One region of the Marinobacter sp. M1C genome, then DNA from elsewhere that is predicted to be linked to it. Evidence: riboswitches for the same ligand, from Rfam matches in the RefSeq annotation. Region 1 holds a riboswitch; the other holds the start of a gene.
What was found. A riboswitch is a leader RNA that binds a small molecule or an ion and turns the genes downstream of it on or off. The one in region 1 is predicted to bind cobalamin.
Positions count from the first base shown of each region.

Region 1 (5,830 bases):
TTATGCGGCCTTTATGGGTGATGTGGCACAACTCGTAGCGGTGGAATTCGGTGGTTCCTTGAAAGCCGAGCACGGCACGGGTCGCAACATGGCGCCGTTTGTGGAGCTGGAGTGGGGCACAGATGCCTACCAGCTGATGTGGAAAATAAAGCGCCTGCTGGACCCACAGGGCATTCTGAATCCGGATGTGGTGCTGTCGGAAGACCCCGGCATCCATTTGAAGAACTTCAAACCGCTGCCGGCGGCTAACGAGATTATCGACAAGTGCATTGAATGCGGCTTCTGCGAGCCGGTGTGTCCGTCTAAGGGCCTGAGCCTGAGCCCACGTCAGCGCATTGTAATCTGGCGTGACATTCAGGCCAAAAAGCGCGCGGGTATAGATACCCGCGAGCTGGAAGAAGCCTATCAATATCAGGGAATAGACACCTGTGCCGCCACGGGTCTTTGCGCCCAGCGTTGCCCCGTGGGCATCAACACCGGGGATCTGGTACGCGAGCTGCGCGCCGACAAGGCGCATCACAATAGCCGCGCTGATTGGCTGGCCGCACACTTTGCTACCGCCCTAAAAGGCACCCGGCTGATGCTGACAGCGGCCGACACCGCCAACCGTTTGTTAGGCGCCCCCCGCCTGCAGCGCTGGACTGAAGCCAGTAAGAAACTCAGCGGTGGTCGTGTTCCGTCCTGGAGCCCAGCCATGCCGCAACCGGTGCGCTGGGTTGAACATGCGAAGCCATCGGTAGCTACTGAAAAACCGCGGGTGGTGTACTTGCCGGCGTGCGTGTCCCACGCCATGGGCCCGGCGCGTTCTGACAGCGAACAGGCGCCGCTGCTGGGAAAAACCCGGCAGCTGTTGGAGAAGGCCGGCTACGAGGTCGTTTTCCCGGAAGGCATGGATTCGCTGTGCTGCGGCCAGCCGTTTGCGTCCAAAGGTTATCCACAGCAGGCGGATCGTAAGCGCAGCGAAATGCTGGCGGCGGTAAAACGTGCCAGCCGCGACGGCCGCGACCCGATCTACTGCGACACCAGCCCCTGCACCCTGCGATTGCTGCAACAACAGAACCACGGCCTGGATATTTACGATCCGGTGCGGTTTATTCGCAGCCATCTGTTCGATCGGCTCGCGTTTACGCCGCAGAGCGAATCGGTGGCGGTACACGTTACCTGCAGCGCCCAGCATCTGGGGGAAGGGCAGGCACTGATTGATATCGCCCGTAAATGCAGTACCAACGTTGTGGTGCCCGAAGATATTCACTGCTGCGGCTTTGCCGGCGACAAGGGCTTCACCACGCCGGAACTGAATGACCACGCCTTGCGCACCCTGCAGCCGGTGGTACAGCATTGCACCGAGGGCGTATCGACTAGCCGTACTTGTGAAATTGGTTTAAGCAGTCACAGTGGTGTCGATTATCACAGCCTGGTGTATCTGGTAGACCGGGTAACCCGGCCAGCCCAAGCCCAAGGCTGAAAAATATAAGGCTTCTATGTGAAGATTTTTTGGCGCTCTGATAGTCTTGAAGGACGTTTCAATGAATCAAGGTGAGCGCCATGGACTGCCCCTTTGCATTACTGTTCAAACCTGGCCACCGCAAGCGCGGGCTGGCGTTAATGGTTGAATGTACGGCCTGCCTGCTTGGTTTTGCATTGGCGTCGCCATCAGCGTCAGCAGATCCAACGCAAACTCGTCAGACTTTGCAGGTGGGGTACACCGACTTTGCGCCATTCACATACCAAAACAGTCGGGGCCAGCCAGCAGGTGAATTCGTCGAAGCCACCCGCAAAGTGGTTGTTGAAGCGGGTTACGCCCCCAATTTTGTATTTCTACCCCCCAGCCGCATGCTGCTGCACCTGCGCAACGGCAGGTTGGACTTGGCGCCGACTCTCAGTGGCACGCCTTTGGTGGTGTACGAAACTCTGGAAAGCTGGGCAAGCCCCGTCACGGTGGAGCTGCATGCCTGGCACCTGAACACAACGGAAACACTGAAAACGTTTGACCAGATTAAACACAAGCGTGTGATTGTCGTCAGCGGCTATAACTATGGTGGATTGATGTCGTGGATGGAGAAACAGAGCGACATCGCCGTGACCGAAGCGCCAAACCACCGCGCCGCAATTGATATGCTCAAGCGCAACCGTGGCGATTATCTGCTGGATTATCGAAGGCCCGTGCAGGAACTGCTTTCGGCGCCTGGCGACGAGAATCTTCATTCCACCAAGCTGTTATCACGAAAAGGCGTATGGGTGTTTGCCCTCAGCAGTCCGCAAGCTTCAATATTGCGCGAACAATTTGATGACGCCTACATCCGCCTGGCTGAAAAGGGCGAGGTGCCACCGTTGCGGCGTTTGGGGCCAGGTTCTAAAATTGTCGGCTTTCCGGACTTATAACCGTTATGGCGCCTTTATGAGTTGTATATCGCCATACCAGGCGCTTGCTTGTTCGCCGGTGTTGTCGGAATCCGACATGATGGCAATGCCGATAATGGCTGGCGGTTCTTCACCAAAGGCTTTGCGGTAGTCCGCCATAATATCCCGCTCAATGCTCACCCAATCCCCGGCTTTGTCCGCGCCGCTGCTCACGGCCAACATTCGGGTTTTATCGGTGTAAGGGTTATTCACCCATTCGCCGATAGGCAGCCGGTTCGCCCAAATGTAGTTAATGGCATTGCCCGGCAGCGCTTCCCCGAACACCACCTCCACCGCTTTGCGCTTTGCGCGCTCAAAAAAACCGGCGTTGTCGGGCTGAAACTCAAAAGCCACGTAAATGCGCGCCGGGTAATCATCACCGTTTTTGCTGCGGGCATCGCCCTTGGCAAATACATTCGACACCTTCCAGCGCCAGCGCAGAATCAACGAATCCCGAGGTTGCACGTTTAACCGTGCAATCAGCCCGGATGCACCACCGGCAGTGTCGGCTTTGACCACCTGCACACCGTCCTCAACCAACAGTTGATAGCTGGAATGCTGGTCTATGTTGGGAAACTCCAGAGGCTCCCAGCCGTCGGTGATGCTTGTCATTTCAGAGAAGCGGGGCAGGTGGGGCGTTGTCTCTTCTGATTGAGAAAGTGCGACTGAGCTGAATATGAATAGCGGCAGTATTGAGAATGCCGAGAGTATGGAGAGTATCTTGTTCATGGGTCTATTCCCGTATATAGTGTTCGAGTTCTTGGTTGAATACCAGATGTAGTGAGCTTTAGTGATTAACGCGCAACCAATCTGGTCAGCGCTTAATCACCATTTGACCAAAAAAGCAATTTTTTGACCGCTTACATCACTATAGCTGGTAACGGGAATCCGGTGAGACTCCGGAACTGACGCGCAGCGGTATTGGGGAACAAGTGTGGCACACAGACACTGGCAGTTGCCGGGAAGTCGCCACACAAGGCCGAACGAACAGACACACCGTTCACGCCCCTAAGTCCGAAGACCTGCCAAGAACGCATCACTGCACCTTCGCGACACAGGTGAGCAGCAACAGTTTCAGTAACAGCACGTTGGCCGCTATGGCTTGTTGTGCGTTATTGCCCGATGGCAGCTTCAGGTGTTGCCACGGTTGTGACTGCCTGCGTACGCGAAGACAACGAATAAACGCGTATTCAGGATAACCCGCTATGTCTGCCTTATCGAACGATCTGCCCAACAAACTACAGGCCGCCCCATCCGCGACAGGCACCGCCACCGCGGCATCGCTGCAGGTGATCAAGCGCAATGGCAACCTGGTTAATTTTACCCCTTCAAAAATCAGTGTTGCCGTCACCAAAGCGTTTCTGGCGGTGGAAGGCGACCAGGCGGCAGGTTCTGCCCGCATTAACGACGCCGTTCACCGCGTAACCGAGCAGGTGGTGCAGGCCATCAGCCGCCGCCTGAAGGCGGGCGGTAAAGTTCACATTGAAGACATTCAAGACCAGGTAGAACTGGCCCTGATGCGCGCCGAAGAGCAAAAAGTGGCGCGGGCCTACGTTTTGTACCGTGAAGAACACGCCCGCGAACGCGCTCTGCACGAACCGGTGGAAGCCCACCCAACCCTGACCGTAAAACAAGCTGGCGGCCGCACCGTACCGCTAGACCTGGGCCTGATGAAACAGCAGGTCGACAACGCAGCCTTCGGGCTGGACGGCATTGACGCCGAATCCCTGGTGGAAGAATCTATACGCAACCTGTACAACGGCATCGACGAAGCTGAGGTTCTGTCGGCTTTGGTCATGACTGCCCGTGGCCGTATAGAGCGCGAACCGGACTACAGCGCCGTAACCGCCCGCCTACTGCTGGAACAGCTGCGGCTAGAAAACGTGACGGCGTTAAAACTCGACGCATCTTTAAGCCTTGCCGAAGTTTACCCGCAAGCCCTGAGCACCTTCATCAGCGCCGGTATTCGTTACGAATTACTGGACGAAGCCATGGCCACCTTCGACATGGAGCGCCTGGGCGCTGCATTGAAACCCGAGCGTGACCTGCAATTTGGCTTTCTGGGCCTGCAAACCTTATATGACAGGTACTTCCTGCACTGGAAAGAAGCCCGTCTGGAATTGCCGCAGGTGTTTTTCATGCGCGTTTCGATGGGCTTGGCCCTGCGTGAAGACGATCCCAACAGCCGCGCCATCGAGTTCTATGAACTGCTGTCGTCTTTCGACTATATGTCGTCCACCCCCACATTGTTCAACAGCGGCACCCGTCATTCCCAGCTGTCGTCCTGTTACCTGACCACCGTGGGCGATGATCTGGAGGCCATTTACGGCTCTATTCGTGATAACGCCATGTTGTCCAAATGGGCCGGTGGCCTGGGCAACGACTGGACGCCAGTACGCGCCATGGGTTCCCGCATCAAAGGCACCAACGGCCAAAGCCAGGGCGTAGTGCCGTTCCTGAAAGTGGTGAACGACACCGCAGTTGCTGTAAACCAAGGCGGCAAGCGCAAAGGCGCGGTGTGTGCTTATCTGGAAAGCTGGCACCTGGACATCGAAGAATTTCTGGAACTGCGTAAAAACACCGGTGACGAACGCCGCCGCACCCACGACATGAACACCGCCAACTGGGTGCCAGATTTGCTGATCGAGCGCATGCGTCAAGATCGCGACTGGACCTTGTTCAGCCCCAACGACGCGCCCGATTTGCACGATTTATACGGCAACGCCTTCCGCGAGCGCTACCAGCACTACGAAGCCTTGGCGGCAGAAGGCAAAATCGAACTGTTCAAAACCATCCCCGCCAAGCAACTGTGGCGCAAAATGCTGACCGTGCTGTTTGAAACCGGCCACCCGTGGATAACCTTCAAAGACCCCTGCAACCTGCGCTCGCCGCAGCAGCACAAAGGCGTGGTACACAGCTCTAACCTGTGCACAGAAATCACCCTGAACACCAGCGCCGACGAAATCGCCGTGTGCAACCTGGGTTCAGTAAACCTGGCCGCCCACATCAGTAACGGCGAGCTGGATGTAAAGCGCCTGGAACGCACCGTGGACACCGCCGTGCGGATGCTTGATAACGTTATAGACATCAACTTTTACGCCGTACCCCAAGCGCGTAATTCCAACCTGAAACACCGCCCGGTAGGCCTGGGTTTGATGGGCTTCCAAGACGCGCTCTACGCTTTGCGCTTGTCATATACCAGCCCGCAAGCGGTCGAATTTGCCGATGTGGCCATGGAGCAGCTGAGCTACTTCGCCATTCGTGCCTCTGCCCGGCTGGCGGCCGAACGCGGCGCTTATGAAAGCTACGAAGGTTCCCTGTGGAGCCAAAACATACTGCCCATCGATTCCATCGAACTGCTAAAAGCCGCCCGCCTTGAAGGCGACCTGAGCGTAAACACCGACAGCCGCCTGGACTGGGCGCCAGTGCG
Region 1 covers NZ_CP092289.1:4,570,766-4,576,595, reverse strand. The annotation lists gene MIH19_RS21640 (FAD-binding and (Fe-S)-binding domain-containing protein) at 1-1,465, shown strand, start outside; gene MIH19_RS21635 (transporter substrate-binding domain-containing protein) at 1,546-2,382, shown strand; gene MIH19_RS21630 (DUF3047 domain-containing protein) at 2,386-3,129, opposite strand; cobalamin riboswitch at 3,237-3,445, shown strand; gene MIH19_RS21625 (ribonucleoside-diphosphate reductase subunit alpha) at 3,606-5,830, shown strand, end outside.

Region 2 (5,830 bases), 470 kb from region 1:
GCCTGCGCGGCTTACGGCATTAACCTACACGCTGTTAGGCAATCGCAAGCTGGCCTGGTACTGCTGGCGCCGGCAGGCGCCCCAATGGGACAGCCCCAATGCTGGCCCGGTGATGGCGGCCGGCGCGGGTGCTTTAAATGTGCAACTCGGTGGCCCGTCGCCCTATGCGCAAGGTGTAAAACAGCGCCCGTATCTTGGCGGCACCAGCCCGGCCAGTGCCAACAGTATCCAGGCGGCTATTGCACTGGTACGCCACGGCACCTGGCTTTGGTTGGCTGTTATATTCGCCATAACCGGCCTTGTTGTCGCGGTGGCGGGGTCGTGATGCTACAGCACGGCGGGCGGCTGAATAACGCGGTAAAGCGCTGGGGCATTCCGCGCGAACAGTGGCTGGATTTATCGACCGGCATCAACCCGTTGGGGTGGCCGGTGCCGGAGTTGCCGGCAGATGTGTGGCAGCGCCTGCCAGAAGACGACGACGGCCTGGAAGAGATTATTCGTCATTGGTCAGGCGCACCCTTGGCTGCTGGTTGTGTGCCGGTTGCCGGCAGCCAAGCGGCCATTATGGCACTGCCCAAATTACGCAAACCCTGCCGTGTAGGTGTTCCGGTACCCGGCTATCAAGAACATGGGCACCACTGGCGTTCTGCTGGTCACAAAATGGTTCCAATAGGACGTGAACAGGTCAAGGGCGGCGCCTCGGGTTGTGACGATCGCTGGCTGGATCAGCTTGACGTGCTGGTGTGGATCAACCCTAACAACCCCACGGGTGCCGTCATTTCTCCCTCTACGCTGTTGCGCTGGCATAAGCGTTTGCAAAAACGCGGTGGCTGGCTGGTGGTGGACGAAGCGTTTATGGACCCCACGCCCGCTTTTAGCCTGGCCTGCCAGAGCGGCCGGCCGGGCTTGGTTGTTCTGCGCTCGCTGGGGAAGTTCTTTGGTTTGGCCGGGATACGCGCCGGCTTCGTGCTTGCCGATAAGAATCTTGTGGACAGGCTGACGGAAAAGCTGGGGCCATGGGCGGTGAATGGTCCTGCGCGCTATGTGATGGCAAAGGCGCTGTTGGATTTAAACTGGCAGCAAAATACCTGTGTCCGCTTGCAGAGTAGCGCTCAAAGGCTAAGAGAAATAGTGCATTCAGCCGGACTGAACCCGATGGGCGGAAGCGCTTTGTTCCATACTGTTCGCACCGATGCCCCAACCGCACTGGCGGACTGCCTCGCCGCGCAAGGCGTGCTGGTAAGAGTATTCGAACAGCCCGGTATGGTGCGCTTCGGCTTGGCGTCAGACGAGAGTCAATGGCGCCGTCTGGAAAAGGCGTTGGCGAGCGCCTCCCGTGATTAATCATTGACCAGAGATTAACGCGTTGTTAGCCTTGCCGTCGTTTTCAGGTGTTGTTTTGGCGTTATCATCATCGCCACAACAGTGAAACGGGAAGCCGGTTAAAGTCCGGCACTGCCCCCGCAACGGTAAGTGAGTGAACGGCTAAGAAAGGTGCCACTGTGCAAACGCATGGGAAGGCTTGTGCCGTTCAGCAATACAGCTCACAAGTCCGGAGACCGGCCTGTCAACACACCGAACGCTGCGGAGGGCAGTTGCGGTGGGTAAACACCGACCCTGTTTCACGGCATTTCCCCACCTTTTGTAAGGCGCCCGCTTCACTTGCGGCCTGCTTTTGCGCCTCTTTGCAGCACCAAAAAACTAACCATGCGGGTGCGCGTGGTGTGTCTACGAGTGCGTTTCATGAAAGCTTTCCGGTTTGTTGCCAGCAGTCTGTTGGTGCCTTTTGCATTAAGTCCTCTTTCTATTGCGGTTGCCCAAGAATCTACCGGCGCGACTCTGGATCCGATTGTGGTTACTGCTACGCTGGGCCCTAAAACTGTGGGTGAGAGCTTGGCGTCGGTGACTGTTATCAGCGAAGAAGAGATTCGCTCGAAAGCGCCTGCTGATTTTTCTGACCTTTTACGCGGCCAGCCGGGGATCAACGTGGTTGGTAACGGCTCCTTTGGCAAATCAACCAGCGTTTTTACCCGCGGTGTACAGAATGCCGGTACCGTTCTTCTGATTGACGGCGTAAAGCTGCACTCTGCAACGGGCGGCGGTGCCTCCTGGCAGTACGTTCCGACAGATCTTATTCAACGCGTGGAAGTTGTACGTGGCCCGCGTAGCTCGCTTTACGGCGCAGACGCTATGGGCGGTGTGGTTCAGGCTTTCTCGTTGGACCCGGAACAGGGTCAGCGGGGCTGGGTTGAGGCTGGTGCAGGTAACTTTGATACCCAAAAAACCAGTGCAGGTGCTTCTGGTTCGATTGGCAACACGCGTTTCAGCTTGAGCGGCTTGCATAAAGAGAGTGACGGCACGGCCATTATCGAGAACGGTGAAGATAAGGGGTTTCGCAATACCGCCGGCCTTGGCCGGGTTGTGCACACGCTCGATAACGGCGGTGAAGCCAGCATCATGTTGTTGCAGTCTGAGGGCAACACCGAGTACGAAGGTGGCAATATTGATTACCTGATCCGCACTGTCGGTTTTGGGTTGATGACGCCACTGACTGACAGTTGGCGAATGGGTATTCAGTTTGCCGAATCACGGGATGAAACTGAGTCGTTCACAGACTTTGGCGACAGCATTTATAACACGCGATTGCGCCAGGCTAGATGGGAAAATACCCTCTCGTTCAATGTCCATGAGCTGGTTGTGGGTGCAGAGCTGCAGCAGGATGAGGTCAGCGGTTCCCAGAATTATTCAGAAACCAGTAGAACCAATACGGCGGTATTCAGCCAGTTGCGCCTGAACTTTGGCCCGGTTGATGCTCAACTCAGTCTTCGCGGCGATGACAACGAAGCCTACGGCACCAACGAAACGGGTGGCTTGGCATTGGGTTACAGTTTTGACCAATCACACCGTGTCCGCGCGAGTTACGGTACGGCGTTCAGAGCGCCTACGTTCAATGACCTCTACTGGCCATTATCGTTTAACTACCAGGGCAATCCTGACCTGGAACCCGAGAAATCAGACAGCTATGAACTGGGCGTTAGCGGAAACTACCAGGTATGGTTTTGGGACCTGGCTGTTTATCAAATGGATATTGATAACCTGATTAGCTCTGGGCAGATTGGCACCGTTGATACTCGTGTTAACGTCGACGAGGCACGAATTCGCGGAGCGGAGTTAGGTGGCGGCTACGAACACGACGGCTGGCGGGCAGCGGTTGCACTAACCTTCATGGACCCTGAAGACCGTAACACCAAAAACCAGTTGGCACGCCGCGCGAAGCAAACGGCTCGATTTGATCTGGATAAAACCATCAATAACTTTGAGTTTGGTGGATCGGTGATTGTCGAAGGAGATCGCTATGACGACGGAGCTAACACTGAACGTTTGGCGGGCTTTGGGACACTGGATATCCGCGCAGGTTGGAGCTTTGCTTCAAACTGGAGCACCCGCCTGACTTTGGTTAACGCGCTTGATAAAGAGTACTCAACAGCAGAGCGTTTTGACGGTGTGAAGTACATCTCTGCAGGCCGCACAGCCATGCTGTCCGTTCGCTATGATATTCAGTAAGTCATAAAGACTGGAGTAAAAACGTGGTTTCTCACTGGTTGAATTTCAGGTTTGCTTTTGGGTTTCTAGTAGCAATCTTGGCGTATCCGACATCAGCCGGTGAGATGCAACGTTGCGCTGTGGATGACACCGGAAAAGAGCTTTGTTTATCAGCCCCCGCCCAGCGCGTCATCACTTTGTCGCCTGGCGCCACAGAGCTGATGTTCGCGGCCGGCGCCGGTGACAAAGTAATGGCCGTAGTCAATTACAGCGACTATCCCCCGGCGGCCCTTGAACGCCCTCTGATTGGCAGCCACACCCGTGTCGACATGGAAGCTTTATTGGCCTTTGATCCTGATCTGGTGGTTACCTGGGTAACAGGTAACCCGCCAGCACAGGTCGAGCTGCTTGATGAGTTGGGCGTGCCCACTTTTGCTATAGAACCCCGCACCTTTGCGGGGGTTTCTAACGTTATTGAACGGCTTTCCACCCTAGCCGGTACCGAGCTGGAAGGTTATGCCGAAGCTGAGCGCTTCCGCGTTGGGGTTGCCGCTTTAACGCAGCAGTATGCCGGCGTTAAACCCATACCGGTGTTTTACCAGGTGTGGGAGAAACCTTTAATGACCGTGAACAACAAGCACCTGATTGGCAAAGTGCTGAAGTTGTGTGGCGGTGTGAATGTGTTTGGCGATATGCAGCGGCTGATTCCCAGAATCAGTGCGGAAGTTGTGTTGCAGGCAGACCCCGATGCCATTCTTACCGGCAGCGTTGATGGCGTCAGCGACGACCAGTTGGATGAATGGAAGAAATATGCGGGGCTGACCGCGGTGGAAAAAAACAATCTGCTTTTCGTGCCGGCTTCGCCTATTTCCCGGCCTACGCCGAGGTTGCTTGATGCCATACAAACAGTCTGTGAAAAACTGGAAAACGCCCGTGAACGATTATAGACAAGGCCCTAACGCCCGGGTTCTGAACCGATGACCCGCGCTTTGGTCAGCTTAGGCCTGTTGGCTCTGGCATCCATGGCTTTTGCGCTGGCGCTGGGAAGCGTGACGGTTTCGCCTGCGGATGTGTGGCAGGTTATTAAGGGCGAAGGCAGTACGCTGCACCGAACCCTGTTGCTGGATTTGCGGTTGCCGCGCACGCTTGCGGCGTTTGGCACCGGCGGGTTGTTGGCAGTGGCAGGCGCCCTGATGCAAGTGTTGCTGCGCAACCCGTTGGCAGATCCTTACGTGCTTGGGCTTTCAGGCGGCGCAGCCGTTGGCGCATTACTGGCCATGCTGATGGGAATGGGCACGTTGATAATATCGGGCTCGGCCTTTGCCGGCGCCATGCTGGCAACCGTGCTGGTGTTTGGCCTTGCCCACGGCACCGGCAGCTGGACACCGTCCCGCCTGTTGCTGACTGGCGTTGTAGTAGCGGCCGGCTGGGGTGCGGTGATTACCTTGATGCTGGCCATTACCCCTTCCTACAAACTGCCCGGCATGCTGTATTGGCTGATGGGCGATGTGTCCTACGCCCGCTCGCCCTGGCCGGCAGTTGCAGTGCTGGCGGTGTCGGTGGTGGTGATTATGCCCCTGGCCCGTAACCTGAATGTGCTGGCGCGGGGGCCCATGCAAGCCGCGGCGCTGGGTGTGTCGGTGCGACCTTTGGAATGGACAATTTACGTTCTGGCCAGCCTGCTGACAGCAACGGCGGTCACCACCGCAGGCAGCATCGGATTTGTGGGTTTGATTGTGCCCCACATGCTGCGACTGATTCTGGGCAACGATCAGCGCATTATCCTTCCTGCCAGCGCACTGGCTGGCGGTACCTTGCTGGTATTGGCAGATACTCTTGCCCGCACTATGATTGCGCCCGAACAGCTGCCCGTTGGGGTGATTACTGCTTTGCTGGGCGTGCCTACGTTCCTGTACCTGCTGCACCGGAGCCGCTGATGAGCACGCTGAGCACCCGTGATCTGATTATCAACGTACCTGGTCGGCCTGACGGCTTCCCTTTGAGCATGAGCATAGAGCCCGGTCAGATATGGGGCGTGCTGGGCCCCAACGGCGCTGGTAAAACCACGTTATTGCACACATTGGCCGGATTACTGCCCGCCCGCAGTGGCCAGGTGCAGCTGAACAGCAGGTCGCTTACCGCACTGAAACGTCGCGACATTGCCCGGCAACTGGGCATGGTGTTTCAGGAGCGCCAGGACAGCTTTCCGGCGACCGTGCTGGAAACCGCTTTGATTGGCCGGCACCCCTGGTTATCGCCCTGGGACAGTGAGCAGGGTGAAGATCTG
Region 2 covers NZ_CP092289.1:294,237-300,066, forward strand. The annotation lists gene cbiB (adenosylcobinamide-phosphate synthase CbiB) at 1-325, shown strand, start outside; gene cobD (threonine-phosphate decarboxylase CobD) at 325-1,344, shown strand; cobalamin riboswitch at 1,373-1,583, shown strand; gene MIH19_RS01350 (TonB-dependent receptor) at 1,744-3,564, shown strand; gene MIH19_RS01355 (cobalamin-binding protein) at 3,669-4,490, shown strand; gene MIH19_RS01360 (iron ABC transporter permease) at 4,521-5,480, shown strand; gene MIH19_RS01365 (ABC transporter ATP-binding protein) at 5,480-5,830, shown strand, end outside.
Region 2: linked by a shared signal. The riboswitch ahead of MIH19_RS01350 (TonB-dependent receptor) and the one ahead of MIH19_RS21625 (ribonucleoside-diphosphate reductase subunit alpha) in region 1 are both predicted to bind cobalamin.